Regions from separate parts of the Halobacillus sp. ABD4_316 genome, predicted to be linked through region 2. Evidence: predicted binding sites of a transcription regulator. Region 2 holds the regulator's gene; each other region holds the start of a gene.
What was found. The regulator LexA, encoded in region 2, represses DNA repair genes until DNA is damaged. The targets are predictions, from matches to a motif close to CGAACATATGTTCG.
Positions count from the first base shown of each region.

Region 1: the regulator LexA is predicted to act here: its motif matches at 3,209-3,222, upstream of ACXAJH_RS04750 (Y-family DNA polymerase).
Region 3: the regulator LexA is predicted to act here: its motif matches at 8,653-8,666, upstream of ACXAJH_RS15780 (YhjD family protein).

Region 1 covers NZ_JBSWZA010000001.1:870,797-881,190, reverse strand. Annotated here, with positions in the region: gene ACXAJH_RS04765 (AbgT family transporter) at 1-1,146, opposite strand, end outside; gene ACXAJH_RS04760 (MBL fold metallo-hydrolase) at 1,363-2,328, shown strand; gene ACXAJH_RS04755 (SDR family NAD(P)-dependent oxidoreductase) at 2,333-3,127, shown strand; gene ACXAJH_RS04750 (Y-family DNA polymerase) at 3,256-4,530, shown strand; gene ACXAJH_RS04745 (iron-sulfur cluster biosynthesis family protein) at 4,593-4,925, shown strand; gene ACXAJH_RS04740 (YqkE family protein) at 4,922-5,146, shown strand; gene ACXAJH_RS04735 (MBL fold metallo-hydrolase) at 5,651-6,448, shown strand; gene ACXAJH_RS04730 (TetR/AcrR family transcriptional regulator) at 7,061-7,657, opposite strand; gene ACXAJH_RS04725 (DMT family transporter) at 7,673-8,566, opposite strand; gene ACXAJH_RS04720 (hypothetical protein) at 8,737-9,186, shown strand; gene ACXAJH_RS04715 (class I SAM-dependent methyltransferase) at 9,183-9,935, shown strand; gene ACXAJH_RS04710 (DUF2515 family protein) at 10,012-10,394, opposite strand, start outside.
Region 2 covers NZ_JBSWZA010000001.1:493,765-504,158, forward strand. Annotated here, with positions in the region: gene miaA (tRNA (adenosine(37)-N6)-dimethylallyltransferase MiaA) at 1-838, shown strand, start outside; gene hfq (RNA chaperone Hfq) at 869-1,093, shown strand; gene ACXAJH_RS02690 (AAA family ATPase) at 1,243-2,184, shown strand; gene hflX (GTPase HflX) at 2,264-3,499, shown strand; gene ACXAJH_RS02700 (methionine gamma-lyase family protein) at 3,517-4,779, shown strand; gene ACXAJH_RS02705 (MerR family transcriptional regulator) at 4,890-5,294, shown strand; gene glnA (type I glutamate--ammonia ligase) at 5,323-6,654, shown strand; gene ACXAJH_RS02715 (N-acetylmuramoyl-L-alanine amidase) at 6,887-7,987, shown strand; gene ACXAJH_RS02720 (hypothetical protein) at 8,075-8,305, shown strand; gene lexA (transcriptional repressor LexA) at 8,371-8,994, opposite strand; gene ACXAJH_RS02730 (YneB family resolvase-like protein) at 9,301-9,951, shown strand; gene ACXAJH_RS02735 (DUF896 domain-containing protein) at 10,053-10,286, shown strand.
Region 3 covers NZ_JBSWZA010000004.1:124,031-134,424, reverse strand. Annotated here, with positions in the region: gene addA (helicase-exonuclease AddAB subunit AddA) at 1-3,319, opposite strand, end outside; gene addB (helicase-exonuclease AddAB subunit AddB) at 3,319-6,816, opposite strand; gene lepB (signal peptidase I) at 7,233-7,772, opposite strand; gene ACXAJH_RS15785 (TVP38/TMEM64 family protein) at 7,827-8,474, opposite strand; gene ACXAJH_RS15780 (YhjD family protein) at 8,685-9,101, shown strand; gene ACXAJH_RS15775 (competence protein ComK) at 9,022-9,549, opposite strand; gene ACXAJH_RS15770 (DUF3939 domain-containing protein) at 9,838-10,302, shown strand.

The sequences.
Region 1 (10,394 bases), 380 kb from region 2:
GCCTGTAAAGCCAAGGTTATCGAGGAATTCCGCGCCACTGACGGCAATCACTTTACCAAGGTTGGTATGGTTGAAGTAGGCAACGAACTGTCCTGCCGTAAAGGCAAGGACGATGTACATGCCCATGGAAGCCATCGTATCGGACATCTGCCCGGCGACATCCTTATCGTTTTTAATTTCCTTCGTCACTTTTCCATAAATAAATCCTGGGACAAAGAACAGAATCAATATAACAGGAACGAGACTGTGGAAAAATGGAGACGCAAGAAAATCATCCGGATCACGCAGCGGTCCCCACTCCGGTACAACAAGCAGAGCCATGAGAGCGATGGTCACGATGAAACCGATCAGTGCACCTGTCATTCCTTTTTTCTCAATGGCTGTTAAGTAGTTGACTTCTTCCTTCACGCCGCCCTTATAGGTGCCAAGACGCGGCTCAACGATTTTATCTGTCACAATGGTACCGACAATCGTTAATACAAACACAGAGGCAATCATGAAGTAATAGTTCATCGTATACAAAATCGTATCCGCATACTCCGGATCGATGGTAGCAGCTGCCTGGATCGTTAAATCACCAAGCAGTGGATCCAGAGCGGTCAGCAGCAGGTTGGCACTGAATCCGGCGGATACACCGGCAAAAGCAGCTGCAAGTCCAGCAAGCGGATGTCGGCCGAGGCCGGCAAACAGTACGGCACCGAGGGGCGTCAAGACGACATACCCGGCGTCTGCGGCCATACTGGACATAATTCCTCCGAAAACGAGGGAAGCAGTCATTAATGAGCGTGGCACGGAAGTAACGAGACCCCGGAGCATCGCACTGATCAATCCGGATCTCTCAGCAATCCCGATACCCAGCATCGTGACCAACACGGTTCCAAGTGGTGCGAATCCTACAAAGTTTTCAACCATACTTTCAAACATATATTTAATACCTTCACTGGAAAGCAGATTCACCACCTGCAGGGTTTCACCTGAAGCGGGATCTTCCACTTCAACACCTGCTGTGGAAGCAATCCATGAAGCAATGATGACCAGCAGTGCAAAAACAGCAAACAATGTAACAGGGTGGGGAAGTTTGTTCCCGATACGTTCCACGCCGTCAAGCAGGCGCATTGTCAGCCCTTTTTTCTCCTGTTTTTCCATGATTCTCCTCCTTACAGCTTTTCAAAAAGTTCTTTCTTTTACATAGACGCGTTAAAGTATAAAGAATTGTAAGACTTTTTTGAAGGGTGTTTGAAAAAGTGCTACTAGAAAGAGTATTACGAATTATAGGATATTTAAACATCCGTATGCGGGAAATCCGAAAAGAAACATGGTACAATATAAGAAATGAATGTTCATTCAGTTTGGAGGAAGGGTATGAAAACATTGAAAGATACAATTACTCAAATCACAATGCCTACGCCCTATGCGGTGGGAGATGTCCATACGTACCTGTTGAAAGGGGACCGCCTTACCCTTGTGGATGCCGGTGTCCGTACAGAAGATGCTTGGAACGCGCTTGTCGATCAGTTGAAAATGACAGGGTACAGGCCTGAGGATATTGAGCAGGTGATCCTTACTCATCATCATCCGGACCATATGGGTTGGGTGGATCGTTTTTCACGTGTCCAGACGATCGCAGGTCATCCTAAATTGAAGCCGTGGCTGGAGAGGGATGACAGCTTCTTTGAACGGTACGAATCATTTTTTAAGTGGATGTATAAGGAATCGGGTGTCCCGGAGCGCTTTGATTCTCTATTGAAAGGGCTGAAAAAACCGCTGAAATGGACGGCAGAAGGGAAAATGACGCACCTCCTGGAAGAAGGCTGTATTCTCCCCGGCCATGACGAATGGGAGGTGCTTGAAACCCCTGGGCATGCACAGAACCACCTGTCCTTTTTCCGGGAAGACGACGGTGCCTTGATCGGGGGAGATCATCTTCTTGCCCATATTTCCTCCAACCCTTTACTGGAGCCTGCCTACAGTCCGGGAGAAGGACGGCCGAAGCCTCTTCTTCAGTACCGGGCTTCCATGAAGAAACTGCTTCCTTTGAACATGAACACGGTTTATCCGGGCCATGGGAAGGTGTTCGGTGATGTGAATGCTCTTATACAAACCCGTCTGACAAAGCAGGAGCAGCGGGCGGAAAAAGTTTTCCGCATGTTTAAGGACGGACCGCAGCGTGCCTATGACGTATGTGAGCGTCTGTTTCCCAAGCATGTAGAATCCCAGCTTGGGCTGACGATGTCGGAGACCGTAGGACAGCTGGATTATTTGGAGTCGATAAATCGGCTGAAAACCTCTATCATAGAAGGGGAGAAATTTTACGAAATGAACGGGTGATCATATGAATGAACGTTTAAAGGGAAAAAAGATCCTGATTACCGGGGCCTCCAGCGGAATCGGACAGTTTCTTGCCATCCATGCAGCATCAGAAGGTGCTGTTCCGATTTTGACGGCCAGGTCAGAGGATAAACTGGAACTGATGAGTGAAACCATCGAAAGCACTTTCGGCACATCCTGTCCGTGGTATAAAGCCGATCTGTCCAATGATGCAGAATGGAAAGACACCATTGACAAAATCTGCTATGAACAGGGGTCTGTCGATGCATTGATTAACAATGCAGGGGTGGCGGTGTTCGATTATGTAGCCGATTCAAACTGGCAGGATATTGACCGGATGGTGTCAGTCAATGTGACGTCATTGTTCCGCGCAACTCATCAACTGCTGCCCCACCTGCTTCAGAACGGGGAAGGGCATATTGTGAATATCGCCTCCCAGGCTGGGAAGATGGCGACGCCGAAATCCGCTGTTTACGCCGCTACGAAACATGCCGTGCTTGGGTTTACCAACGCATTAAGGATGGAAGTAGAGCCGCTCGGCCTTCATGTAACGAGCGTCAACCTCGGTCCTGTCCGGACAAACTTTTTTAAGCAGGCGGACCCGAGTGGGAATTATGAAAAAGCCGTGGATAAGATGATGCTGGATCCGAATAAGGTGGCAAGAGTCGTCATCAGCCGCTTATTCACGAAACAGCGGGAGATCAACCTGCCTTCCTGGATGAATTCAGGAAGTAAAGTATACGCGGTAGCTCCCTCAGCGGTCGAAAAAATCATGCATAAACAGTTTAAGAAAAAATAAGGATATCCAACCTCCGGGCCTGCTGGCCGGGGGTTTTTTTATATTTCAAGACAGGATTACAGGAATTGGAACTTGCAAACACGAACATATATTCGCATAATAGTAGTAAAAACGAAAGGAGAAGGGACATGAGCAATCCGAATATTGATTACACCCGCTATCCGGATCGTGGCATCCTCTGTGTGGATATGAAAAGTTTTTACGCCAGCTGTGCAGCGATTGACCGCGGGCTTGATCCTTTAACTTGTTCCCTGGCGGTCGTTGCGGATATGAACCGGAGAGGGAGCGTTGTTTTGGCTGCGACACCGGCCATGAAACAGAAATACGGCATCCGTACGGGGAGCCGTCTGTTTGAAATACCATCGTCACCGGATATTGTGATTGTGTCCGCTCAAATGAGGAAATATTTGGAGGTGTCTACGCAAGTCACGCACCTCTTTCATAAATTCGTTCCTAAAGAGAACATCCATACGTACAGTGTCGATGAAAGCTTTTTGGAAGTTGGAGGGAACAAAGGGAAATTCGGCCGTCCGGATGAGACGGCACAGATGATTATTGATGAATTGAAGGAAACCTTCCATTTGGATGCCGCCATCGGAATCGGACCGAATATGCTGTTATCCAAACTGTGTCTTGATCTGGAAGCGAAAAAGAAGGGCATAGCGCGGTGGACGTTTGAGAACTTTCAGGAGAAATTGTGGCCCGTCGCCCCTTTGTCTGAGATGTGGGGGATCGGCCCGCGGATGGAGCATAGGTTGAACCGGATGGGCATCTGGTCAGTCGGCCAGCTGGCAAAATTTCCGCTGGAACGACTGGAGAAGGCGTTTGGTGTGATGGGGAATCAACTTTATTACCATGCGAATGGGGTGGACTTATCCGATCCGGGAGCTCCGATTATCCATGGCCAGGTGAGTTATGGAAAAAGTCAGATTCTCCTCAGGGATTATCCGGATCCTGAGGAAGTGAAGTACGTTATCCTGGAGATGTGTGAGGAGGTGGCCCGTCGTGCGCGCCGCAAGGGCCATGCGGGCCGGACGATTTCGCTCGGTATCGGCTACAGTAAAAGGGAAGATGGCAGCGGCTTTCACCGGTCTGTATCCATCAATCAGCCGACAAGCATTACGATGGATATTTATCATGCCTGCCTCACTTTGTTTCACCGCTTTTACAACGGGGGAGTCGTCCGCCGCCTATCCATTTCGCTTGGCAGTATTACGGAGGATGCCAGTGTTCAGCTGGACTTGTTTGATCAAGGAAAGGATAAAAAACGTGACCTCGGATATGTCATGGATGAGATTCGTGAACGGTTCGGCCAGGATATGCTGCTCCGGGCGGTTTCCTGGACGGACGCCGGCACAGCTCGACACCGCAGCCGTCTAGTTGGCGGACATTATGCCGAATAAAATCAAAACGATTGTTCTTTGTTAAAGGATTTTTTACAATAGAAGGACAGGAGGGATGAAAGATGAAACTACGCATCACAGATGAAGCTAAACAACAGCTCGAGCAGATACAGGAAGCCGGCCGGCCGCTTCTCCGCCTTTTTTATGATACTGAAGGGTGCGGCTGTGGAGTGAACGGACTCCCGACCCTTCGTCTGGAGCATGAAGAGCGGACGACGGATGAGAAAGTGGAAAATGAGGATTATCCGGTCATTATTGACAACCAGCAGGCCATTTTCTTCAAAAAGGAGATGAAGCTTGATTTTGTCCGCGGCACTTTCCGCCTTTCCAGCCCTGATGGTATCTTGAATCCGATCATCCCGATCAAAGACGTGAAAGAAGGAGCGACGATATGAGTAAAAAGAAACTGGAAGAAGGCTCGCTGGGCTCCCAGCTGAACGCCGATGTTTTATCCAAACTCAAGTCGAAGCAGAATGAATGGAAACAGCAGGCAGCAGAACGGGAAGAACAGGAAAAGCAGCGCCGGATGGAAGAAAGAAAGCGCAGAGAAGCCAATAAGAGTTTTGAAGAGCTTCTTAATGAGAGTGAACTCGATTGGAAAACTTTCAAAAAATAAGCACTCCACTAAGGGGTGCTTATTTTTTCAGTCTGTAGAAAAAGTTCGTCTTATCCAGTTAGAGTCGTCCGTATGTCATGTTGAGAGGGCACGTCCTCAGCTAACTGGGTCAAGAAAACCATTGGGCCAAGTGAATCTTCGGCTCGTGCTGTTCCCGCAGGCGTCACCACCGAACGCTCCTCGGTGCCTGTGGAGCTTTACGCTATGATGATAGAGAAAGGTTGGCATAGCTCCTTCGCCGTTTCAAAAAAACAGTACAAGATGCGTCACTGCCGCTTGCGCGGGGAAAATCCTATCCATGATCAAGTATTGGTGATCGCTCCTTTGGAGTCACTAGAAAACGCATGTTTTTCCAAACGGATCAGGGACCCGGTGATTCCTGCAGTAAAGGAGGAATCACTTCTACGGCAGAGACTAATCTATTTGTTGATGTTTTCATTGTAACATGAATGACTATTCATTCATGTTACAATAAGGACAGAATCCATAGAAGGAGTGGTTCGTATGTTTCAGGTCTATGAGAAAGAGAAAGTCACGTGTGTAGAGATGGTCGTCCCTCATATGGGTCCTGTGTTTGCGTATTATGTGGATGGTATGATCGTGGATACAGGCACCCGCTATTTTGAACATGAACTCCTTTCATTTTATGAAAGCATTTCGATAGAATTGACAGCTCTGACACACAGCCATGAAGATCATACAGGAACAGCATCCTGGCTGGAGGAGCACGGGGGTACGCCGATTTACGTTCATCCATCCGGGATCGATACGTGTATGACGTTTTCTCCTTATCCGGAATATCGGAGGAAGACGTGGGGCCTGCGTGATGCTTTTCACCCGGTTCCGTACCCTAAGCATCTTTCCTCCCGGCGCATGGACTGGGAAGTGATTGAAACCCCCGGACATGCTGAGGATCATGTGTCGCTGTTCAATAAAGACCGTGGTCTTTTATTTTCAGGAGACTTGTTCGTACGGCCGAAAACCAAGGTGATCATGCGTGATGAATCCATCCCCCGGATTATGAATTCCATTCAAAAACTGCTGACGTACGACTTTGGACCGATGTTTTGTGGGCATGCCGGATACATAGCGGACGGCCGCAGCCGGATGGAAGAGAAGCTGGCCCATCTCCAATACCTCTATGGAGAAGTTAAGCATCTTCATGAATCAGGGCGGTCCAATCGAGCCATCCAGGAGAAGCTGTTCCCGAAGGTCTACCCGATCATTTCTTATTCTGATGGAGAATGGGATTCCTTTCACATCATTACGTCCATTGTCGATGACGTGAAAGCCCGTGTGTAAAGGATGGAAAACGGTGCTTCGGTCCAATGGGTCTGGAAAATACTCCTTTTTGCAGGAGATGTGCAGGAGATGTGCAGGTCGCGTTCCGCTTATTGGTGGATGCTTGCCGCGGGCACGGCCTCCGCTGACTTGGACAGGAAGAACACATGCCCTAGTCGATCTCCGGCTCGTGCTGTTCCCGCAGGCGTCACCACAGAACGCTCCTCGTGTCGGCGTTAGCATATAGTGGAGAGAGATTATGCCCTGAGCAGGTTCGCAGATTCAAAAGAACGGCATGTGCTGCGCTGTGGCCGCTTGCGTGGCAAAGAAAAAGGAAAAGAACAGGCGCTGATGAAGGCTGCCTGCCGGAATATGAAAAGGACTGTCCTCCATCCAGCAAGGGTGAGCTGGGTGCAGGAGCGGATTGTTCGATTTTAAAGAATTCCCAAGGAGCGGTGCCCCTTCCACTCCTGCGGAAGAACGAGTGGTCCGAGATCGCCGAGCGTGGGTTTTGCGAGGAAGCTCGGGCGCTCGTCCGCGGAAAGGGAAAGGGCTTACGCTCCCGGCGGTAAGAAAGAAAAAAGCTGGTAAAGAAAAAGGGGTTTCTCTACCAGCTGAAGAGGAAGCCTGATATCAGGCTTCCTCTTTTTTATAGTCTGCGGATTGAATGAGCATGTGTGCCGTTTCTTTTGCTCCTGTGGTCCCTCGTTCATAAATATCAAGGGAATAGGTCACCATTAACCCTTCGTGAAGAATAAATAATTGTTCTGCTATAGGACCAGGATTTTCCATCTGCAGTTGTTCCAAAAGGGAGGCGAACAATTCCTTCAACCACTTTTTCTCTTCCATAATAACCTTCCGGCCTGGATGGGTTTCTTCAGAAAGCTCAGCCAGGGCATTTACGAAGGCGCACCCTCTTTTGTTCCGTGTGCTCATCCAGTTTTCAAGGGCATCGAAAATACGCAGGATTTTATCCAGCGGCTGATCGTCCGGCACTTCATCCATGCAGGAGAACAGGTGCTCCCTCCATTTTTGATCCCGCTCTTCCAAGTACGCCACAATAAGCTGATCCTTAGAACCGAATCGGTCATACAGGGTCTTTTTGGTTACACCAGCTTCACTTGCGATGGTTTCCACACCTACAGCATGGATGCCTTTGGAATAAAACAGCTCTGAAGCGGTATCCAGAATCCGCCGGGCCGCCGGTGTCATTTTTGTCGTTTCACCCATGCAAGCCACCTCCATCTATTGTTTGTATGGATCGGTCTCACAAGGACCGGCTTCTGCTTTTTGAATGACCCATACGCCTAGAAAACATATTATCATTCCTGAGATGGTTAAGAAACCAATTGTATCTCCAAACATAACATAAGCCCAGATCATTGTGACAGGTGGTGTTAAATAAAGGAGACTGCTGACTCTTGTAACACTGCCGATTTTTAAGTTCAACCAGTAAAAACCGTATCCTCCAATGGTGGACAAACCGGCGACCCAGGCGATTGCGAACCAGAAATCAAAGGTAGCCGGGGGCGCCGCATTGTCCATCCCAATGGCTGTAAAGAAAACAGCAGTTACGGCTGTTTGAATCGGCAGCGCATCCATTAAAGATAAGGGACGTTTGATTGTCTTTTCAAATAGTGTGGCGATGACAAGGGAAATCATGGCTGCAAATGACAGTCCATAAGCCCAGATCGGTACGTCTGAAGCTTTTCTAAGATCACCGTAAACGACGAACAATACGCCTGTGATGCCGGTGAATAATCCGATCCACTGTTTACGGGATGTCCCTTCCTTTAGAACAGGCCCCGCGAGCAGAGCTGCTGCTATAGGCTGCAGCGTCGTTATTAAATTAGAAGTCCCCGCTGAAACCCCCTGTTCAACGGAAAGGAATACACAGTATAAGTATCCTCCCTGAGCCAGCAGACCGATCAACACCTGAGTCATCACACTTTTAGGACTCAAACGGGTGCGCCGCTTCCATAACCACCAGATCCCTAAAATAGCAGCAGCCGTTATAAAACGCCACATCAACACCGTCATAGAAGCTGCCTCATCGGTCCCGAGTCTCGCTCCGATAAATCCTGAGCTCCACATAATTACAAATCCTGTTGCGGCCAGTACGTTCAATTTTTTATTCATGAAGCATCACCCTCCTTAAAGTAAACCGATCGGTATATTCTTCTTATATATAACCATACCGGTCGGTTTACCGTCAAGAGAAAGTGGAAAGGGAAAAATGTTCCAAAGAACGAAACTTATGCAGAGGGAGATACGTAGAACAGGGAGGAAGTGAAAGGGGAGGAGAAAACATGGTCGCAGCCTACACGTACAGCAGCACCTTAAGAAAGACAAAAGCGGCTCGGACCGCTTTTGTCCTCATTGTCTGCAGCGTTGTGTCAGTGGTAACCGCCCTCCTCACGGGAGACCGTTCTCTTCTTTATACGCTCCCTGCAGGCGTCCTCATCAGTGGGGGAGCGGTCTGGTATGTGCTGACTATGAAAACACGTATCTATACAGTCGTGCGTAAGGATGGATTAACGATCCATAGAGGACTGGGAGGCGGCTATCTCGACCTTCCATTTGATGACATCATTAGAATAACAAAAGTAAAGGACGTCTTGATCATAAAAAGGAAATCGGACCATTCAAAAGAACTTTATATGGGTTACTTATCGGCGGAAGACCAAGGGTCTCTGCTCTCGGAAATTGAAAAGCACTGGGGACAGGCCCACCCAATAGAAAAGGGGGAAAACGAATGACGAATATTCAAAAGCACAACGAAAAGGCCTGGGATCGAAAAGTCGAGGATCAGGTCCGCTATACGAGAGCGGTCGATGCAGAAGTCATTCAGAAGGCTTCTGCTGGTGATTGGGCAGTCGGGGTAACTGCAGGAAGGAAAGTCCCAGGACATTGGTTTCCGAAGTCTGTCAGTGCATTGAAAGTGCTGTGTCTGGCTTCTGGTGGCGGACAGCAGGGACCAGTACTCGCAGCCGCAGGAGCTGACGTCACAGTTTTCGATTTATCGGCGGCCCAATTGGAACAGGATAGAAAGGTAAGTGAAAGGGAAGGGCTTTCCCTTAGAACCGTTCAAGGGGACATGACTGACTTGTCCGTTTTTGAAGATGAAACCTTTGATATCATTGTTCACCCGGTCTCCAACGTATTTGTGGAAAATGTCCGGCCGGTATGGAAAGAAGCTTCCCGGGTATTGAAAAGAAAAGGTACGTTGATTGCTGGATTTATGAACCCGGTTCTTTACCTGTTTGATGACCAGAAAGAAGAGGAAGGAAAGCTTGAAGTGGCTCATGCGATTCCATATTCGGGACTGGAAGATGCTTTTGAAGAGAACGAGGCTGTAGAGTTCGGACACACGCTTGAAGATCAGATTCAAGGACAGATCGAAGCCGGCCTGATGATTACCGGTTTTTACGAAGATGATTTTGGAAACGGGCGGACAATCGACAAGTACATAAAGACAATGGTTGCGACAAGGGCGGTGAAAGGCTGAAAGGTGTGGGGGGTGTGTTCACATAAAAACCGTCCTGCTCCATTTATGGAAGCTGGACGGTTTTTTGTGCAGCGCTCTATGAAAAAAACGTTTGTTTCGCTTGAATAGCTGCCTGGATTTCCTCAAGAGACCGGCAGCAGGGACCTTCGATGTCTCCTGAAAATTTTTCCGGCTTTTTTTTCAGCAGACGAAGCACATGACAATCGGTAAACCAGTCTCCTTTTTCCGCACTAGGATGGACCCAGTCATCCCAGGCCATTGACAATGCCGGACTGAAAAGTTTGTTTCTCCCAATTCCTCTGCAGGGGCTTGGAGAAGGTACAGGTGTTGAACCATCCCCTTCCATAAAGAATAATTCGGGCCAGTAATCAGCTCTTGAGCCGGTATGAGGACGGGATTCCGCCCACAGAATAATGGATTCAAGCCGGGATTCTATGGAATAGAGCAGGTCATAGAGAG
Region 2 (10,394 bases):
CATGCAGATCTACCGGACTATGGATATTGGAACAGCCAAAGTGACCCGGGACGAAATGCAGGGAATTCCTCATCATATGATTGATATCAAGGATCCTGAAGAGTCTTTTTCTGCAGCTGAATTCCAAAGGAAGGTCCAGTCATTAATATATGAAATTCAAAAGCGGGGGAAACTCCCTGTTTTAGTAGGTGGAACCGGCCTTTACATACAAGCAACCTTGTTTGATTTTGAGTTTACAGAGGAAAAGAAAGACGAAGCAGTAATGAAGCGGCTTGAAGAAGAGGCAGCCGATCAAGGTCCCGTGCATATGTACGAAAAGCTTAAAAGCCTGGATCCTGACCAAGCAGCTAAAGTCCATCCAAATAACAGCCGCCGGGTGCTGCGTGCGCTCGAAATTTATGAAACAACTGGGAAAAAGATGAGTGAGCAGGAGGCGGCGAAAGCCTGGGATTCTCCATTTACCCCTCTTTTGATCGGTCTTGAGATGGACCGGGAGCGTCTCTATGAGCGTATTAACAACCGGGTGGATCAAATGGTGGAAGAGGGTCTTGTGGAGGAAGTCCGCCGCTTATATCAGGCAGGACTTAAAGATGCCCAGTCCATGAAGGCCATCGGCTATAAGGAATTGATTCCATTCCTGGAAGGGGAGGTGGACCTTCAGGAAGCGGTTGACCTTCTTAAACGGAACTCCAGGCGCTATGCCAAGCGGCAGTACACGTACTTTAAAAACAAACTGGATGTCCACTGGTATGAGGTAACACCTGAGAACTATGAGGATAAATTTCAAACGATTTTCGCAGATTTAGCAGGAATGATCGATAAAAGCGGCGAATCGTAATATTACAGATAGAAAAGAGGAGGAAGATCCATGGCTCAATCCGTAAACATTCAAGATAACTATTTAAATCAACTACGCAAGGAACGTATGCAGGTGACAGTCTTTCTTACCAACGGCTTCCAACTGCGTGGAGTAGTGAAGGCTTTTGACAATTTCACTGTTTTATTGGAAACCGAAGGGAAGCAGCAGTTGATATTCAAGCATGCCATCTCTACATTCGCACCAATCAAAAATGTATCGCTGGATAAGGAATAAGGCTTACATAAGTCTTGAGTGAATGGGAAAAGCGGATGCTCTTGAAGCATCCGCTTTTTTGTGGTTTTATCAGACTGTTTTTGCTGTGGGCGTTTGTCACAGGTTCTTTCCCTGATGCGTATGATGAAGCAGAGTAAGGAGGGATCCACGTGTATCCGCAAGCTAAAACAGCAAGGCCTGGTACGATTAACATTGTGCTTCAAGATGCAAAGGCAGGGCCTGCACCAGAAAGCAGGGTCCTCACCAAGGAACTGTCCCCCCCGCCCTTCCAGATGATTGATGATTTCTTTTCTTCCATAGTAGGTCTTGAAGGTTTGAAAAGGCAGATGAAAGAGATCTATGCGCAGGTGGTCATTGCTGGGAAAAGGGCTGATGCCGGGTTGAAAAAGAACCAGCAGGTGCTTCATATGGTGTTTAAAGGGAATCCCGGAACCGGAAAAACGACATTGGCCCGTATGGTCGCCCGCCTTTTTCATGAAGCGGGAGTGCTTGAAAAAGGTCATTTTATTGAGGCGGACAGAAGTGACCTGGTGGGAGAATACATTGGGCACACCGCTCAGAAAACAAAGGATTTAATCCATAAAGCCCTTGGAGGGGTTCTTTTTATTGATGAGGCGTATTCACTGGCGCGTGGTGGTGAAAAGGACTTCGGTAAGGAAGCGATTGATACCATTGTGAAATGCATGGAGGATCACCATGATGAACTCGTCATCATCCTTGCCGGGTATCCGGAAGAAATGGAAGATTTTCTAACCATTAACCCCGGCCTATCCTCCCGGTTTCCATTAAAGCTTTCCTTCAAGGATTATTCGTGGCGTGAGTTGTCTTCCATAGCCGGAGGGATGCTTAAAGACAGGGAATACCAGTTGGCTCCTGCAGCTGAGGTGAAACTTCACGAACATCTGCGGTCCGTCTGCTCCCGCTCCCGTTTGAATTTTTCCAATGCCAGATATGTGAGGAATATGATCGAGGAAGCTGTCCGGAGGCACGCGTTTCGTATCATGACAGAAGAGTCCCCGGCAAAAGCGGTACTGATGACGCTTGAAGCCGAAGATTTTTCATTTCCAAAAGACGAAGGGCGTGTCCATTAAAAGGGGATGATACTCATAGATCCCCTTTTTCTGTTATGATGAAGGTGGATGATACAGGTGTAGAAAAGAAGGTGTTTAGATGAGCGCAAATGAACGCGTCATTTTAGTAGCAAGAAAAGATCCGGCGGAGCTGGAGGAACGCTTCCAGTCTTCTTTGGAAGAACTGCAGTCCCTGACAGAAACCGCCGAGGGAGAAGTGTGTAAGATTATTACACAAAAGCGTGACCGGGTTCATCCGGCCACGTATCTTGGTGAGGGTAAGCTGCAGGAAATTAAGGAAGCCGCCGAAGATAATGAGGCGGAACTGATTATATTCAATGATGAGCTTTCTCCAGGACAGCTTCGAAATATTCAGGACATCGCTGAGGTCAGGGTCATTGACCGCAGCCAATTGATTCTGGACATATTTGCCGGCCGGGCACGGACGAAAGAAGGGAAGCTTCAGGTAGAGCTCGCACAGCTGCAGTACCTCCTTCCACGTCTTTCCGGGCAGGGAACGTCACTGTCCCGACTCGGGGGTGGAATCGGAACCCGTGGTCCTGGTGAAACAAAACTTGAGACAGACAGGCGTCATATCCAGCGCCGGATTGATGATATCAAACGACGGCTGGATGCTGTTGTGAAGCAGAGGGAGCAGTATAGAAAGAGGAGAAAAGAAAACCGGGCGTTTCAGGTGGCTATTGTAGGTTACACCAACGCAGGAAAATCGACATTCTTCAATAGAGTCACAGACAGCCGGTCGTTCGAGGAGGACCTTTTGTTTGCGACGCTTGATCCTTTGACACGGCAGATGAGCCTGCCTTCGGGCTTCCAGGCGCTCGTATCGGATACGGTCGGTTTCATTCAGGATCTTCCAACAACGCTGATCGCCGCTTTCCGTTCCACATTGGAAGAGGTAACGGAAGCAGATTTTATCGTTCACATGGTGGATGCGTCCCATCCGGATCACATCCAACAGGAGAAAATCGTGCTGCAGCTGCTCGGAGACCTCGGTGCTTCGCAGCTTCCCATGCTTACGGTCTATAATAAGATGGACCTTCTGAACGAAGATTTCATTCCGGATTCATTTCCTTCTATAACTGTGAGTGTCCATGATTCCATCGATTTGAAGCGGATCCTTCATAAACTCGAAGAGGTACTTAAAGAAGAATGGGACGAGTATGACGTCTTCATCCCTGCTTCTGAAGGGAAACGTCTGCAGCAGTTCAAAACGTACAGCATGGTCACATCGCTTACGTTCCATGAGGATAAGGAAGGGTATGCCCTTCACGGATATATCCATCCCGACCATCCATTGAAACATCAGATTTATTAATAGAAAGAGAGTGCAGCATGAATATTCAAGCTTTGAAAGAACAAGTAGAAACACAAATTACAGATCAACACAGACACATTGCGCGCATCGTTGAAGAAAACCAATCCAAGGTCCTTGATGCCTTTCAAAAACTACGGGTCAGTGATTCCCATTTCAATCCAACAACAGGATATGGGTACGATGATTTCGGCAGAGATACCCTGGAAGCCTTGTATGCCCGGATTTTTAAGGCGGAGGATGCCCTTGTCCGTCCTCAGCTTATTTCAGGCACGCACGCGATTACGACGACACTGTTCGGCGTGCTGCGCCCGGGAGATGAGCTTCTCTACATATCCGGGGATCCTTATGACACGCTGACAGAAGTGATTGGTACAGAGGGTGGAGAGGATAAAGGTTCCCTTAAAGATTTCGGTGTAACGTATCGGTCCACCCCTCTGGATGAGGCGGGTGATTTTTCCAAAGGAAAAATCAAGGAAGCTGTATCGGAGAAAACAAAGGTTGTCGCGATTCAGCGCTCCAAAGGCTATGACAACAGACCTTCCTTCCCCATTAAAAAGATAGAGGAAATCATTTCGTTTGTTCGCAGCTTGAAAGAGGATGTCATCATTTTTGTTGATAATTGTTATGGCGAATTTGTGGAGACAAAAGAACCTCTTGAAGCAGGAGCAGATCTTATCGCGGGATCTTTGATTAAAAATCCTGGTGGAGGGATCGCCCGCATTGGCGGATATATAGCCGGGAAGAAAAGTCTCATTGAATTGTGCAGCTACAGGCTGACAGCTCCGGGGCTCGGTAAGGAAACCGGGGCCAGTTTGAACAGTCTCCAGGAAATGTACCAGGGGATTTTCCTCGCTCCCCACATCGTAGGGGAAGCGCTGAAAGGAGCTGTCTTCACATCCAGATTTTTAAGTGAATTAGGCTTTGATACGAATCCGTCCTTCGATGCTCCGAGAACGGACTTGATCCAATCCGTCAATTTTGAAAGTGCCGATCAGATGATCCGATTCTGTCAGGCTATTCAGCAGGCATCTCCGGTGAACTCCCATGTAACCCCACAGCCGAGTGCCATGCCTGGTTACGAGGATGAGGTCATTATGGCTGCGGGGACCTTCATACAAGGGGCGAGCCTGGAGCTCACGGCCGACGGTCCTGTACGCCCGCCGTTCACCGCCTATGTACAAGGCGGACTTACGTATGCTCATGTGAAAACAGCTGTGATGAAAGCGGTGCAGGGTCTTGCCGATGAAGGAATGGTAAAGGTGGATTCCAGAGCCTACTAAAGCCCTTACAAAAAAAGCGCGGCTATAGTGTAAACATTCCTCACATATGTTGACATCTTCCCTCTGTCACGTATAATAAAAGTATCATCTTTACGGGAGGAGGCACATCGATGAGTGATGAAATTCGTCGTTCTATGCCGTTGTTCCCGATGGGGATTGTTCAATCGTTAACAGACCTTACAGCCAGGCAGATCCGTTATTATGAGCAGCACGAGCTGATCCACCCTGCCAGGTCTGAAGGGAACCGTCGTATTTTTTCCTTCAATGATGTCGATCGACTGCTTGAAATCAAGGACCTCATTGACCAGGGAGTGAATATGGCGGGAATAAAAAAAGTTCTTAAGCTTGAAGAACAGCCCGAGAACGAGGTGTACGATGGAGACCGTGTGAAGGAAGTTCACAATGAATTGACCGATAAACAGCTCCGCCGTATGCTGCAGCAGGAACTATTCACCGCGGGAAGACAAGGAAAACTAGCCATCAGGCAGGGAGAAATGTCAAGATTCTTCCATTAATGAATTTTTGTTGGAGAGGGGTATTTCTATGGGTTTAACAAGAGAAGAAATATTTAAGAAAATCGACGAGGAAAATGTCAAGTTCATCCGTCTGCAGTTCACGGATATGCTGGGCACAATCAAAAATGTGGAGATTCCACTAAGCCAGCTCGACAAAGCACTGGACGGAAAAATGATGTTTGACGGATCCTCCATTGAAGGATTTGTTCGTATCGAGGAGTCAGATATGTACCTGATCCCTGACCTGGATACGTTTGTCGTTTTCCCATGGACGTCAGAAAAAGGGAAAGTGGCCCGATTCATCTGTGATATTTACAACCCGGACGAAACTCCTTTCGAAGGATGCCCGCGCTATAACTTGAAGCGCAACATTAAGAAAATGGAGAAACTCGGATTCTCTGCCTTTAATATCGGTACAGAACCTGAATTTTTCTTGTTTAAATTAGACGAAAAAGGCGACCCATCCCTGGAGCTGAATGACCGTGGCGGTTATTTTGACCTCGCTCCTACCGATCTTGGGGAAAACTGCCGTCGTGATATTGTGCTGGAACTTGAGGAGATGGGCTTTGAAATCGAAGCCTCCCACCACGAGGTTGCCCCGGGTCAGCATGAAATTGATTTTAAATATGCAGATGCTGTGAAACACTGTGATGATATCCAGACCTTCAAGCTTGTTGTTAAAACGATCGCGCGTCAGCACGGTCTGCATGCAACCTTCATGCCGAAGCCTCTGTTTGGTGTGAACGGATCTGGTATGCATGCCAACATGTCCCTCTTTAAGAATGGGAACAATGCGTTCTTTGACGAAAGTGGAAAGGAACAGCTTTCCGATGTGGCTTATCAGTTCACAGCAGGCATTATTAAGCACGCAACAAACTTTACAGCGGTGACCAACCCGACTGTAAACTCCTATAAGCGTCTCGTGCCGGGATATGAAGCGCCATGCTACGTAGCCTGGTCCGGACAGAACCGCAGTCCGCTTGTTCGAGTACCGACGTCCCGTGGCATCAGCACACGTATTGAAGTGAGAAGTGTGGATCCAGCCGCCAACCCTTACATGGCAATGGCTGTCCTGCTTGCTGCAGGTCTTGATGGTGTGGAAAATGGACTTCAGGCTCCAGCACCAGTAGACCGCAACATTTACGTTATGGATAAAAAAGAACGTGAGGCTCACGGTGTCAAAGACCTTCCTGCAACATTATATGATGCATTGGAAGAGCTTCAGGAAGACCCGATCATGGTGGAAGCTCTCGGTGAGCACCTGTTCGAGCATTTCATTGAAGCGAAGGAAATCGAATGGGATATGTTCCGTACCCAGGTTCATCCTTGGGAGCGCGAGCAATATCTGCAGACCTATTAAATAGAAAGACAGAAGGCCCTGACTTACATAAGTCGGGGCTTTTTTATATTTTCCTCAGCATCTGCCGTTGGAATCACCCCGAATCCTGGGAGAAAATCTAACATGGTTCATCATTTTATAGGAAAGGCCGACACCAACGTTCTTATCCAAGCATACATTTGGAGTAGGATGATAGAAGAATGTCCTAGTAAACCCCCTTTTCCAGGAAGGAAGAGTGGAGAGAGGGATGTATATGGCAAGATTAATCAATCCACCAGGGAAATGGAATGGACGTACAGTAGCTTTGGATGATGGACATGGAATGGAAACTCCGGGAAAAAGAACGCCATACATTCAGGAATTAGGCAGACAAATCAAGGAGAACGAATTCAATCGTAAAGTTGTACAGTATTTATCGAACATTCTGCTGGATCATGGATTCCGCGTGCTTCTCGTAGCACCGACAGATGAAGACACACCATTATCCTACAGGACGAGAGCGGCCAATGAGAACAATGCGGATATTTATGTATCCGTTCACTACAATGCTTTTGATGGGTCCTTTGGCGGGGCAGATCCAAACGGAATCGAACTTTACGTCTACCCCGGATATTTGAACCGGTCCGCCGGGCGTCTTGCTTCATCACTTGCGAAATACTTACGCCAGGGCACCGATCAAAACTTCAGAGGGATTAAAGAAGCGAACTTCCACGTTCTACGTGAAACGGATATGCCGGCAGTGTTAACAGAGAACGGCTATATGGATAACAAGAGGGAAGCATTATTGATGATTGACGAACGCTTTCAAAAAGAAGTTGCAGAGGAGCACGCCCGGGGCATTTTAGAATACTTTGGAGTTCCGTTCAATGGCGGAATCGACTATCTTTCGCTTGGGGATACCGGCGCGGAAGTCAAGGAAATGCAGGAGAACTTATTAAAACTGGGTTATACCATGAATGGTTATGGAGCTGACGGCAGCTTCGGTCCTGCCACAGAAGCGGCAGTCAAGGCTTTTCAAAAAGACCAGAAGCTTGAAGTGGACGGCTTTTATGGACCGAAAACGAAAGCGGCTGTGCAGAAAGCCTTGGAAGACCTGGATAAAGGAGAAGAGGAAATGGAAAAATTGGCAGTTGTCATAAATTCTTTTGCGGATTTTCCTGCCGTTGAAGCGCTGGCAATCCGTAAAAATGCATTAATTGCACTTAGAGCCGTAGCAGAAAAACGTCAGGTGGCTGAACAAATTATTGTGGCTGGAGGAGGCACAGATGGGCTTAAGGGGAGTAATTTTATTGACTTGACGGGAAAAACCAGATTGGAAACCTCCCAAAACATTAAAAATTATTTAAGTAAATAAAAGAGCTGCAAAACATTCCAGTGTACATTTCCCTTGTTCCTGCATATAATAAATGTAGAACAAATGTTCGGTTAAGGGGTGTGCAATATGGAAACGATTTTCAAACAGTCTGTAGAAAATAAGAAGATCATCGATATGATCTATTTATCTAAGGGGAAACATTGGTCTCAGCGTTCTGTAAGAGTGATTAAAAACCATCCTGATGCCATCCTTGCTTATTGTCTGCAGAAGAAGAGCGTCCGCACATTTTTGAAGAAGAATATTTATTCTGCTGATTTCCGGAGACGGAATAAAAGAAATCGTACGGGGGCTTCTTAACGTTCATATTCTCATGTTCAATACAAAAAACGGCGGGATTGCTCCCGCCGTTTTTTGTATGTGTATTAATGAACGGTACGGTATAAGCCGACGACTCTTCCGAGAATGGATACATCATTTAAAATGATCGGTTCCATCGTGGCATTTTCAGGCTGAAGACGGATGTGATTCTTCTCTTTAAAGAATCGTTTGACAGTAGCCTCTTCCTCTTCCGTCATAGCCACAACTATATCCCCGTTCTGGGCAGTCTGCTGCTGTCTGACAATGACCATGTCCCCGTCAAGAATGCCCGCCTCAATCATACTTTCTCCTTGAACGATAAGGACGAACGTATTGTCTTCCGATCCTGCAAGCGTATCCGGGAGGGGAACATATTCTTCAATGTTCTCTACCGCCGTAATCGGTGAACCAGCCGTAACTTTACCGATGACAGGGGCATAAGTGGCTTCCCCGCGGGGGATACTGTGGTCTTCTTCCAGCTCAATCACTTCGATGGCCCTTGGTTTCGTGGGATCCCTGCGGATATATCCCTTTTTCTCAAGACGGGATAAATGACCGTGGACGGTTGAACTGGAGGCCAGCCCTACAGACTGACCGATCTCCCTTACAGATGGGGGATATCCTTTTAGTAGAACCTGTTCTTTTATGAAATCTAGTATTTCCTGCTGCCGCTTTGAAAGTTTGCTCATAGATTAGCACCTCGTACATAGGATTATAGTAACCACATTGTACCATGCCATCCTCAAAAATACAAACAAGCGTTCGAAAAAAGTCGTTGACAAGAACATACATTCGTCTATAATAGGTATTAGAAAACGCGAACAGAGGTTCTTAGGAACGTTCGTTCTTAAATGGAGGGTTAATTATGTTTAATAAACTATCAAAACTGGACTACACTTATATCGTTTTGTTTATTGTTAGTTTTGCTATTCTCTATTATTCTATGGTTACAAGCGGATAAACCTTGATAACCAGTAGAAGCGGGGACATACATCATGAGAGTAATCCTATATTGTCGCGTAAGTACGGAAAAAGAGGCCCAGGTCAGCTCCTTGAAAAGACAGAAGGCAGAACTGTATGCCATGGCCGAACACCATGGAATGGAAGTGGCCGCCTGTATAGAGGAGCAGGCGAGCGGGTATGAGATTGAACGGGAAGGTGTTTTCCAGATGCTTGATGCTTTTTCCAATCACGAAGCAGAGGCTCTGTTGGTTCAGGATGAGACGAGGCTTGGCAGGGGAAATACAAAAATCGCTTTGTTCCATCAATTGAACCGGTTGAATGTTAAGGTTTATTCCTTAACCCATAACGGGGAACTGCATCTTTCCGAGTCAGACTCCATGGTTCTTCAGATTGTGGGCATCGTTGAGGAGTACCAGAGAAAAATTCATAATATGAAAATCAGGCGGGGGATGCAGAAAGCGGTCGCCGAAGGCTATGATCCATCTTCGAACCTGTCCAATCAGCATCTGGCAGCGGGGAGAGAGAGGAAAGAATTTCCGATCGAAGAGGTTGTCAGGCTCAGAGGGAGTGATTTGACGTTCAAGGACATTGCGGCAACACTAAGAGGGCTTGGGTATGATGTATCCAAGGCAACGGTTCACCGCCGCTATCAAGAGTACATATCACTTGAAAAAGAAGAATAGGCAGGTTACTATAGGAACATAAGGGAGACAAGAGTCTTAGGGCTGCTTGTCTTTTTCATGTTCTAAAGCTGATCCAGACTATAAAAAAAGGAGAAGGATCTATGTTATCTCAAGAAAAATTGGACCGTATAAACGAATTAGCCAATAAATCAAAGCAGCAGGAATTATCGGAAGAAGAGAAAAGCGAACAGAAGAACCTGCGTCAGGAATATTTACAGAGTGCCCGTAAATCATTCAAAAACCAGTTGAAAGGTGTCACGGTTATCGATCCTGCCGGGAATGATGTGACCCCTGCCAAACTGCGTCAAATGCAGGAAAACGAAAAGAAAAACTAAACGACTGAACCGATCCGCATCTTCTTTAAAAGGTGCGGATTTTTTTCGTTTAATTCTACAGAAACACGGGGAAATTAAGGAAGGGCGGAGGACAAAAGTTTGCACAAC
Region 3 (10,394 bases), on a different contig from region 2:
CCACCGCATCGGCTTCCTCCCGGCGCATAATTTCCTTGAGCACCAGGTGTTCCACATACTCTTCTACTTCGGCTGCTGTCCATACTTTTGTCAAAGGAAGATGCTGCATGACGGTGTGCATGGCTGTTCCCCGCTCCGCTGCTGTCAGCTTTTTCTCTTCCTGCATAAAACGCGGGCGCCTGACAATCGGGGCGCGGTAAGGAATGACCAGCTGGTCGCCGGCGTATTCATCAAGCGTTTCCCGCTGGCGTTTTATTTCCGTTACTGTCTGCTTCGCTCTCGTATAAGCGGCCTGCTCGTGAGGATAGACAAAGTTCAGCCGCTCCACATAAGAAGGATCCACATCGGCTTCCACGTCCACCTTCGTCCACTCCTCAACCGCCGTCTGCAGTTCTTCATCCCGCTTTTCCATCACTTCGTCAAGCACATTGAACTCACTTCCGTGGGCGATATGAACCTTCCACTGCGAGTGGTCATACTGGATGGATTCAGCGGTCTGCACTTCTATTCCTCCACGGAGCTCATCTGCCTGGTGGTGACGGATCAATGCAGGACCGATCCAGTCAAGGTACGACTTTGCCTCGAGCCGGTCATGTGGTGGAAGGACCCAGTCCTTGACATCAGCCGCCAGCTGCCACTTTTTCTGCTTTTTATCAAAAGAAGCGACATTTCCGACCATAACAAGCTTTTCCTTTGCTCTCGTCAAGGCCACGTACAAGACCCGCATTTCCTCAGCCAGAAGCTCCCTGCGCTTCGCTTCTTTCAACGCGTGATAGGCAAGTGTCGGATACATGAGCCGCTTCTGCGGGTTAATATATCTTGTACCGAACCCGTAATCTTTATGAAGCAGGTACCGGTTTTTCAAATCCATCATATTGAACTGCTTGTCGACAGCTCCGAGAATGACAAACGGAAATTCCAGCCCTTTACTTTTGTGAATGGTCATGATCCGGACAACGTCCTCCTGCTCACCGAGCGCACGGGCCGCCCCGAGGTCATCGCCCCGCTCTTCGATCCGCTCAATAAACCGTAGAAAACGGAACAATCCCCGGAAGGACGTTGCTTCATAGGAACGGGCCCGGTCATACAAGGCACGGAGGTTGGCCTGACGCTGACGTCCACCCGGCATACCACCGACAAAATCGTAATAGCCTGTTTCTCTGTAAATCTCCCAGATCAACTCTGACAGCGCTCCCTGGCGCGCCCGTTCGCGGAAACTCTTCAACAATTTGAGAAAATCATCCACTTTGCGATCCAGCTCATTGTTTCCCACATAAGCCTGCATCGCTTCATAGTAGGTCGAGCGTTTCTTCGCCAGACGGATCTGCGCAAGCTCATCCTCATCCAGTCCGACAATCGGCGATTTTAATACCGAAGCTAGCGGGATATCCTGCATCGGGTTATCAATGACCTTCAGCATACTCAGCATCACCTTGATTTCGATCGCTTCAAAATATCCGGTTGAAAGTTCCGCATAAACCGGAATCCCCTGCTGTTTCAGTTCATCAACGATTGTCGGAGCCCAGGTCATGGAACGCATCAAAATGACGATGTCCCTGTATTGGATCGACCGCTTCGTTCCAGTCTCCTTGTCGACGACCTGAGCAGGCTCCCCGCCTTCATACCCGAGCCATCGCCGGATCATTTTTCCGTAGGCTCGTGCTTCCAGCTGCGCCTTTTCCAAATCTTTGTAGGCTTCGTCATCTTCCGAGTCCCCCTCCTGGGACTCCCGGTCAATAACAAAAAGCTCTGCTTCGGTATCATCCGAAGTCAGTTCATCATAAATCGTGTTGCTGTAAATGAGTTCGGCTTCTTTCTCATATTCCATCTCCCCGACTTCTTCGTCGAGCACCTGACGGAAAATGTAGTTCGCCGCATCCAGCACCTGCTTCCGGCTTCTGAAGTTCCGGGCGAGATCGATACGCTCCCCCATACTTTCATCCGCAGCGTAAGCCTTGTATTTATTCAAAAACAACGAAGGTTCGGCGTGGCGGAAGCGGTAAATGCTCTGCTTCACATCGCCCACCATGAAGAGATGACCGGCGTCTTTTCCTTCGGTCAACAGGCGGAGCAGCGTCTCCTGCACAAGGTTGGTATCCTGATATTCATCAATCAGCACTTCAGAAAACTGGCGCTGAAAGCCCTCCGCCACCGGCGAAGCTGCCAGTTCCTCAGAGGAGGCGGAATCATCAAGGAGGATATTGAGGCAGTAGTGTTCCAGATCGGAAAAGTCGACGATCGCCTTTTCTTTTTTCAACTGCTCATAGCGCTGCTTAAAGTCCTTAACGATGATGACCAGCTGTTCCATGACCGGATACAGATCCTTCATATCCTTCAGATAGCTTTCCAGGGTGCGGGAAAACCACTCGTCCCTCAGCTCATTCCACCGCTTCTTATACCGGTCGCGGATTTTCTTCGCCTCATCCTTTTTCTCTTCATCTGCGTCCATTTTCTTTCTGGAAAGAGCCTTGAATTTCTGTCCTTCCATGAACGCCTGAAGCTCAGACCACGAATGGGCCAGCGCCCCCTTCGCCTGCTGGATGAGTTCAAGATCGCCTTCTGCGGTTTCTCCGTATGCATACGGGCCGTCCGGCTCCCTGGTGAGATCGAGCATCTGCCGGGCCTCGGTTTCCATCGCCTTCAGCTGGCTGGATACTTCCTGTTTCAGCAGGTCGAGCCACACCAGCTTTTCTTCTTCCTCATCTTCCCGCACATCATACATGGCTGCCATTTGATCGAGCCATTGGTCCGGCCACGGATTCTGTGTGGCAAACGTATAAAGATCAAGCACGAGTTTCTCCACATCCAGGTCGCTGCGGTCACTGGAAAACCGTTCCACAACGTCAAAGAACCGTTCCTGCTCTTCTCCATCTCTGCCGTACCAGTCCTCAAACAGATCCTCCAGGACTTCCTGCTGGATAAGATCAGCCTCTACTGTGTCCGCAATACGGAAGCCGGGATCAAGGTCCAGCATATAGGCATACCGCCGCACCACGTCCATACAGAAGGCGTGCAGCGTTGAAATCGACGCATTCTGCAGCAGAGCCAGCTGCTTTTTTAAGTGATGGGAGCCCGGATTGTCCTCAAGGGCTTTTGCAAGGGCCTGTCCGACCCTGTTCCGCATCTCCTGAGCGGCTGCGTTTGTGAAGGTCACAACAAGCAGGGAGTCGATGTCCACGGGATTTTCCTTATGCAGCAGCTTTTGAATGATCCGTTCAACGAGGACGGCCGTTTTTCCAGAACCAGCCGCCGCTGCTACGAGGATATCGGAGCCGTGCGAGTAAATGGCCCGCTCCTGTTCTTTTGTCCAGCTGACCATTATGAATTCTCCTTTCTTCCAGCCAGTCGTGCCAACACATCGTCATCGTTCAAGTCCTGCAGTTTGCGGTACTCGTTCCCCTCAAGGGTCGGATCAAACTGACAGACGGAACGGAACGAGCAGTGCTCACACGCGACCTGCTGTTTCTTCTGATAGGGATCCAGTTCAATTGTTCCATTCGTAATTTTCGTCCCTGCCTGGCCCATCAAATCGCGGATATAGGCTTTCAGCTGTTCAAAACGTTCGGCATCGGCCGTTTTTGAACTCTTGTAAAAGCCTCCGTTCGCTTTCAGAGCCGCCGGGACAATCTGGCTGTATCCCTTGTCAAGACCCGTGTCCATCATCTGGACAACGCGTTCATTTTCCAGCAGGAGCCCCTGCATTTTGAATTTCTTAAAGATTTCTTCTTCGATCTGCTGATCCTGCAGCAGCTGTTTCCCGGTAATCATCGGGTTGTGTACGTGGAAGTACAGGACCCCCGCCGGTGAAGCATTCATGCCGAGCCACTGCTCCGCATTCGTCAGGACGACATCCAGATACGCGAGCATCTGCAGAGAAAGGCCATAAAAAACGTCGACGAGGTTCAAGCCTTTGCTGCTTGATTTATAGTCAATGATTCTAAGAAACAAATCTTCCTGAGACAAAGCTTTGTCGACCCTGTCAATCCGTCCGCGCAGCATCAGTTCATAGCCGTTCGGCAGATCAAGAGATAACGGGGGCAGCTCGGCACCTTCCGTCCCGAAACCAAGCTCAAGGCCAACGGGAGAGAAGCTGCTCTTCCGGGCCTGTTCACTCAGGACGAAAGCAGCTCTCGCAATGACCTGCTGAAGCTTCTTCTGAATATATTGATAGCGGTTGGAGCTTTTCAATATTTGGTTCTGCAGGATTGGAGCAAGGTAGCTTGTCGCCCGTTCCGCATACTGGTCCGTCTCCGGACGCTGCAGCTGGGAAAAATCGCGCCCTTCCTCCTTGATCCATTCGGTAATCTGCTTCAGCGCTTCGTGGAACAACTGCCCGATATCCGGGGCGTCCAGTTTATACGTACGCCGCTCTTCCAGGTTGAGGCTGTGCTGGGCAAAGTACTGGTAGGAACAGCGGTGATACGTCTCAAGTCTGGAGACACTCGTTTTCAGCCTTTTATCAAACAGCTGGTTTGTCGTTTCCTCTTTCAAATCGACCGGCTGATTTCGATAAAAGAGGCTTTGCAGCACGCGGTTCGTCAGACCGTGGGCCGGCTCATGATCGATGTACCAGTTGAGCAGCTCCCACCAGACCGGCTGCATCATATACCCTTTTAAATATCTGGAAAACTGGGCCGTCAACGCTGATCGTGTTTTTGCCGGATTGGTAATAAACCGGCGTGCATCGTGGAGATCATCCGGCTCCTGCCACAATTCATGCTCCGCGCAGCGCGGGAACAGTTCTTCGATCCGCTGAATGAGCGGCGCAGGCACTTTCGATTTTCCTTCTTCGTTGCTCAACGGATAACTCACCCATAACTGCTCAGAAGCCATCGTCAAAGCAAGGTACACGTAAAAACGGTCGTCCAGCAGCTGCCGGCTGCTTCCGTCGGCAAGTTTCAATCCGTGCTCAGCGAGAAGCGAGCGCTCCTGTTCGGAGATCATTCCGTCACCTGGCGGCTTCATCGGCCACATCCCATCCGTCACACCGAGCAGGAATCCGGCTTTGATGCCAGTCATCCTGGAACGGTCCACACTTCCGATAATGACATGGTCCATGCTCGGAGGAACGTGGGCAAACGTGAGAGCCTCCAGCCCGCTGTCCAGTGTTTTCCGGAAGACCTGCAGCGACATTTTTTCCTCTCCGGCCATTTCCACCATTTCATCCAGCAGCTGCAGACATGCGTCCCACACCTGCTCCTGTTCACGCCCCCGCTCAATCTCTCCTCGTTCATCATAATCGTTCCGCCACGTTTCCAGCTGTTCTGGAACACGAAGGTTTTCAAGCCATTTATACAGCACCCCTGCTCTGCCTTCAATAGACTCTGCCGCACGCAGCTGTTCATCGAAGGACTGCAGCGCCTCGCGTACCTGCTCCCGGTAGGCGTTGATCCGGTCCTGTTTTTCCTTCTCCTCATCTGTCTTGGACGCCTGCTCAAACCCGCGGAACCGCTGATATACCCAAGGTTCTTCCGAAAACCACTGACTTCGGGAGCGTATGCCGTATTCAAGCACATAGTTCTCCAGTTCATCAATGGCATCCTCCGTCAGCGGCCAGCGCGGATGGGAGGCTGGAATAAATCCGGTCTTTAACAGACGGAACACCGCATCATAACGGAAGTTTCCTTCCACGACGTCCAGTCCCGAACGAATCAGTTCAATCATCGGGTGGTTGAGCATCGTCCGTTTTTCATCAATAAACACAGGAATACCATAATCATCAAACAAGGTCTCAATCAAACTGTGATACACATCCGGCTCCCGCATCAACACCGCCATATCCTTAAACCGATAGCCCTGGTCGCGGACAAGCTCAAGAATTTTCTGTGCGACACCTTCAACTTCCGCCCGCGGATGGACGGCTTCCGCAATCGTCACAGGGGCCTGATCAGGATAAGTCTCAGCCGGGCGCACATCATAATACTCCTCCAAGTGAAGGAAGGCAGGGTTATCTTTCATCCGGCCCGCAGTATGATCAAGCACTTCCACGTCATCAACTGTCGTGCCCGCCTCCTCGGCCGTCCTTTTCAGGTCAAGGTAGGTCTGTTTCGTCTCATAAAACAAATCCAGCTCTGAATTCCCTGTCTCTTCCGGGTTCTCGGTCGTAAGAGTGACGTGGACGTTCTTCACCTTTTTCAATAACGCTTCGATGACCCCGTATTCCTGTGGGGTGAAGCTGTGAAAACCGTCAATATAGACGTCCGCATCTTCTAAATAACCGGCTTCCCCGATTTTTTCAGATAGAAGCTGAAGCTGATCCTCTCCGTCTATGTACTGCTCTCTTAGAGCATCTACAAGTTTATCGTAAATATAGAAAAGATCGTCCAGCTTTTCCTTCAGTCCTTCTTCCTGACTGGTGGAATGAACGAACTGCTCCAACGCATCCATCTGGGAACGAAGATCATCAGGTGTAATCCGGTACCGTTTGAATTCGGTGATGATTCCTTCCAGCTGAGCAATGAACCCCTGCTTCTCCACAGCCTTCTGGAAGACGCGCCAGTCGGATGTGCGCTCTTCTACAATTTTCCTCAGCATCATCTGAACGCCTGTTGAACTGATAAACTTCCTCGTTCCCCCGCCCGTCTCCTGAAGCACACGCCAGGCGAGGCGTGAAAAGCTGAAGACCTGGGCTCTGATCGATCCCTGCATGCCTTCGCGTTTCAGCAGCCCGTATTCCTGCTGGAACGTCATTTGATCAGGCACAATATAGACAATGGCCGGACCGCGCGGGGCTTCCTGCAGACGCTGCTCGATTTCATCGAGGCAGCGCGTACTTTTTCCCGCTCCCGATCGGCCGATTAAAAAACGCAGACCCATCTTTTCCGCTCCCTTCTTTCTTCCATACTGCTTCTATTTTATCACTTTTCCCCACCAAATGAAGAATCCCGCGACTCTGCAAAAAGGAAGAGCTTGTATAGAAAGTCTTTGTTGCTTCAGTGCTTTCAGGAGCACAGACCCTCTTCGAACGTCCAAGTCTCCTCTGGGAAGATCATCCTGCCGGGCTTTTCCCACAGGAGCGGAAGGGCTGATTCCTTTCAGGATCGAAACGGATTCTCCTCCACCTGTGTTTTCCCCCTGTTGAAAAATAAAAAGGGGATCATCTGTTATACAGATGATCCCCTTTGTTGAGCCCCCCATTGCGCAAAGGCATGTGGAAGGTTCTGCAGGGACGTATACAGGAACAGGGCAGACAGATGATCTTCCTGCCCAAGTTCGCTGCAGCCGTTTCCCAGCTATTTAAACTGTATTCCAGCCTGACTGAACGGCCAGTAGCGGACATCCACTTTCCCGACAACCGTCTCTTCCGAAACAAAACCAAAGTAGCGGCTGTCCAGACTGTCTCTGCGGTTATCCCCCATGACGAACAACTGCCCCTCCGGTACCGTTGTGGACCCTGTCACTTCCTCCAGTGTAAAATCCTCCGTAAAAGGAAGGCCGTCACTGGGACGAAGATCATCAAGGTAGCTTTCATCCATAAGGACACCGTTCACGTAAAGCTGGTCATTCTTAAACTCTATTTCATCACCAGGAATGCCGATGACCCGTTTGACATAGTCTTCATCTTCATTAGCATGGAACACAATGACCTGCTGCCTGTCTATTTCGCTCCAGTCATACACCGCTTTGTTCACCATCAAAAGATTGCCGTCATACAGGGTGGGCTCCATAGACTCCCCATCGACGACATAACTCGCAAATAAGTAGGAACGGAAAACAAACGCCAGCAGAAGGGCAAGCAGGACAGTCCGTATCCATTTCAGGTATTTTTTCATGGTCTGCTCCTCCATGTGTTGGTCTATCCACATTTTACCCGCAATGGAACGAACTTAATCGTCGCGGCGCACTTTCCGCTCCGCCTTCCTTTGAATCCGCCCCTCCAGATATTTTCCGAGAATCCAGAATAGAAGAATACAAATACCGACGACAATCGATTTCACCGGATTCTGGGCGAATGAGGCAATGCTTGAGCCGACATAGGAGATGGTGAAGATCATCACCGATTTTCCTAATAGAACAGCAAGAATAAACTGCTGCCGGCTGACTTTGGACAAACCGGAAACGACATTGATGACGGCGGAAGGCGAAAAGGGAAAGCACATCAGCAGAAACAAAGGCCCGAAACCGTGTTCCTCCACCCATACGACGACCCGTTTCACCTGCTTCTGTTCTGTAATGGCGCGGAACGGCTTTTTATCCCCGAGCCTGCGGATGATAAGAAAAACACTGACCGCACCGATCACCGAGCCGATCCAGGAATATAAAAATCCGCGGAACAGCCCGTACACCACCGAATTGGCCAGCACAAAGGCCACTAAGGGGAGAACAGGAAGAAAAGCTTCCAGCAGGGGAAGAAGAATGCCGGGAAGCGGACCGAGGCGATCCAGCTCCTCCAGCTGGCGGATGATATAATCAAACAGCTGATCGTTCTCAGCTAAATGCCGCCATTGATTGATTTTTTCAAATACAGCATCCATGATGAAGCTCCTTATGTACACCTATGAAGAGGGGTTTTCTTTTTATTTTATAGGATAGGTATCCCCTCTGCCCAGTCTGTTTAATCAAGATTTCCGTTTCTTTCTCCCGCTGCCACTTTTAACCTCTTCAAAAAACAGGTTGCATAAAAAGGATGTCTGCGTGGTATAATACAGAACAAGAACGTTTGTTCGTATTCGGAGGGGAATGACATGAGGTACTTAAAACAGAAAGAATTGGATCTCGCTTCCCGCTACTTGTTTTTATCTATGGCGGTTACAGTCATCAGGCAGGATCGGAAACACGTGGAACAGGGGAAATTCAAAATAAAGGAGCCGTACATGGAGCTGCTCGGTAAAATGGAGCTGGAAGCGCGCCAGGAAAGAAAAGAGCTGAGAAAACAGATGGATGCCATGAAGATCCAGGTTGTGGAGTCCGGACGCAATGATTCCTTCACGTCTTTTCTATTCCTTGCCCACGGCTATGAGGAAAAGCGGAACTACTTCAACCCGGCCATCCGCAAAAAGGTGGAAAACATTCTATTTGAGCTTATGAAAAGGTCTCAGCAATCCGGTCCGCCCGTCGCTCAGAGGCAGCCGGCCCATCACGAAAACGGTCTTCGAGAATAACGCGCAGATGAGCCGTGCGCTGTACCTGGTTGGCAAACATCCCGTCAGAAACAGGAAAATTGACGGATGTGCCCTGTCCGAAATGGACCGTCGTCGTTTTATCTCGCTCACCGTTAAAGGTCCGGATATATTTGTGGGCGACCCAGGAGCATTCTTTTCGTTTCGGGGAAATAATAGGGAAGAAATAAATACCCATCGCTTCGGAGATGACAATCGGAGGTTTATGTGTGTAGCTTGTCAGTTGTTTCGTCCCGGCCATGCGCCCGTCCAGACTGCTGGCGAAATAGCGGCAGGAATCATCCACGATCGTACTGGGAGCCGCGTGCACATAAAAGCGCTCTTCCCGCTCCACAACTTCAGTAAAGACTTGTCCATTATCCTGCTGGACAGCAACCAGCGCCATCGTCTTCGGGTTGATTTCATATTCTTTCTTCTGCACATGCGTCATCCACAAACACCCTTTCTCATTTAGACAGCGGTAACTCTCCCTGCAGGTCGATCTTACCGCTTTTCTTCTTCAATTTACCAAAAACTAAGAAAAAAGTCTAAACATTCTCAAAAAAATATCCATATCTGCTATACTACAGTTAACAGCCGCTGCCTTCGGGGTAAGCGTCTTTCTTTTCTTCCCCCTTCTGTCCGAAATCCGGATTGAGCAGTGTAAACACCTCAAGTTCAGGCTGACCTTTCATCACAGGCACCTCATTCCCTCCATTTCAAAGAAAGGAGACTATTCATGTGGAAACGTAAAAAGAAACCTTCACAAGCCGGCAGAAAACAAACATTGGAAGTCCGTGACTTATCGATCCATGATGTCCGCAAGGCCGTCCACGCCTTCGCTGATCACAAACCAGGAGATGTTCCCTTGAGCGTCCTCATCAATCAGGACCTGACACTGGACTATGACCTGCTGGCGCCATATCTCGAGGGACTTCCGGAGAAGAACTACTATATGTCCAGAGAAACTTATGAACTGTTCGAAGAAGACGCCCTTGACTTAGCTCAGGATCTGGACCTCGTTCAATATGCCGTGGATCAATACATGAAACAGACTCAGGAACTTCCTGTCATTGATCATGACCCTTTTAAACGGATAAATTATTATAAGCTGGAAAAACATGATTTGTTACAGCGCCGCCCGAATCGCGACTTTTATCTCACAGACGAGGAGTTTATGATCACCTATAAAAAGCCGGAATAATAAAAGACAAAAAAATGCCAATGCTTCATAGGAAGCATTGGCCAAAAGAGACGACTGGTTAACTTTTGAGTGAGGGAATAAATTGTTTGAAA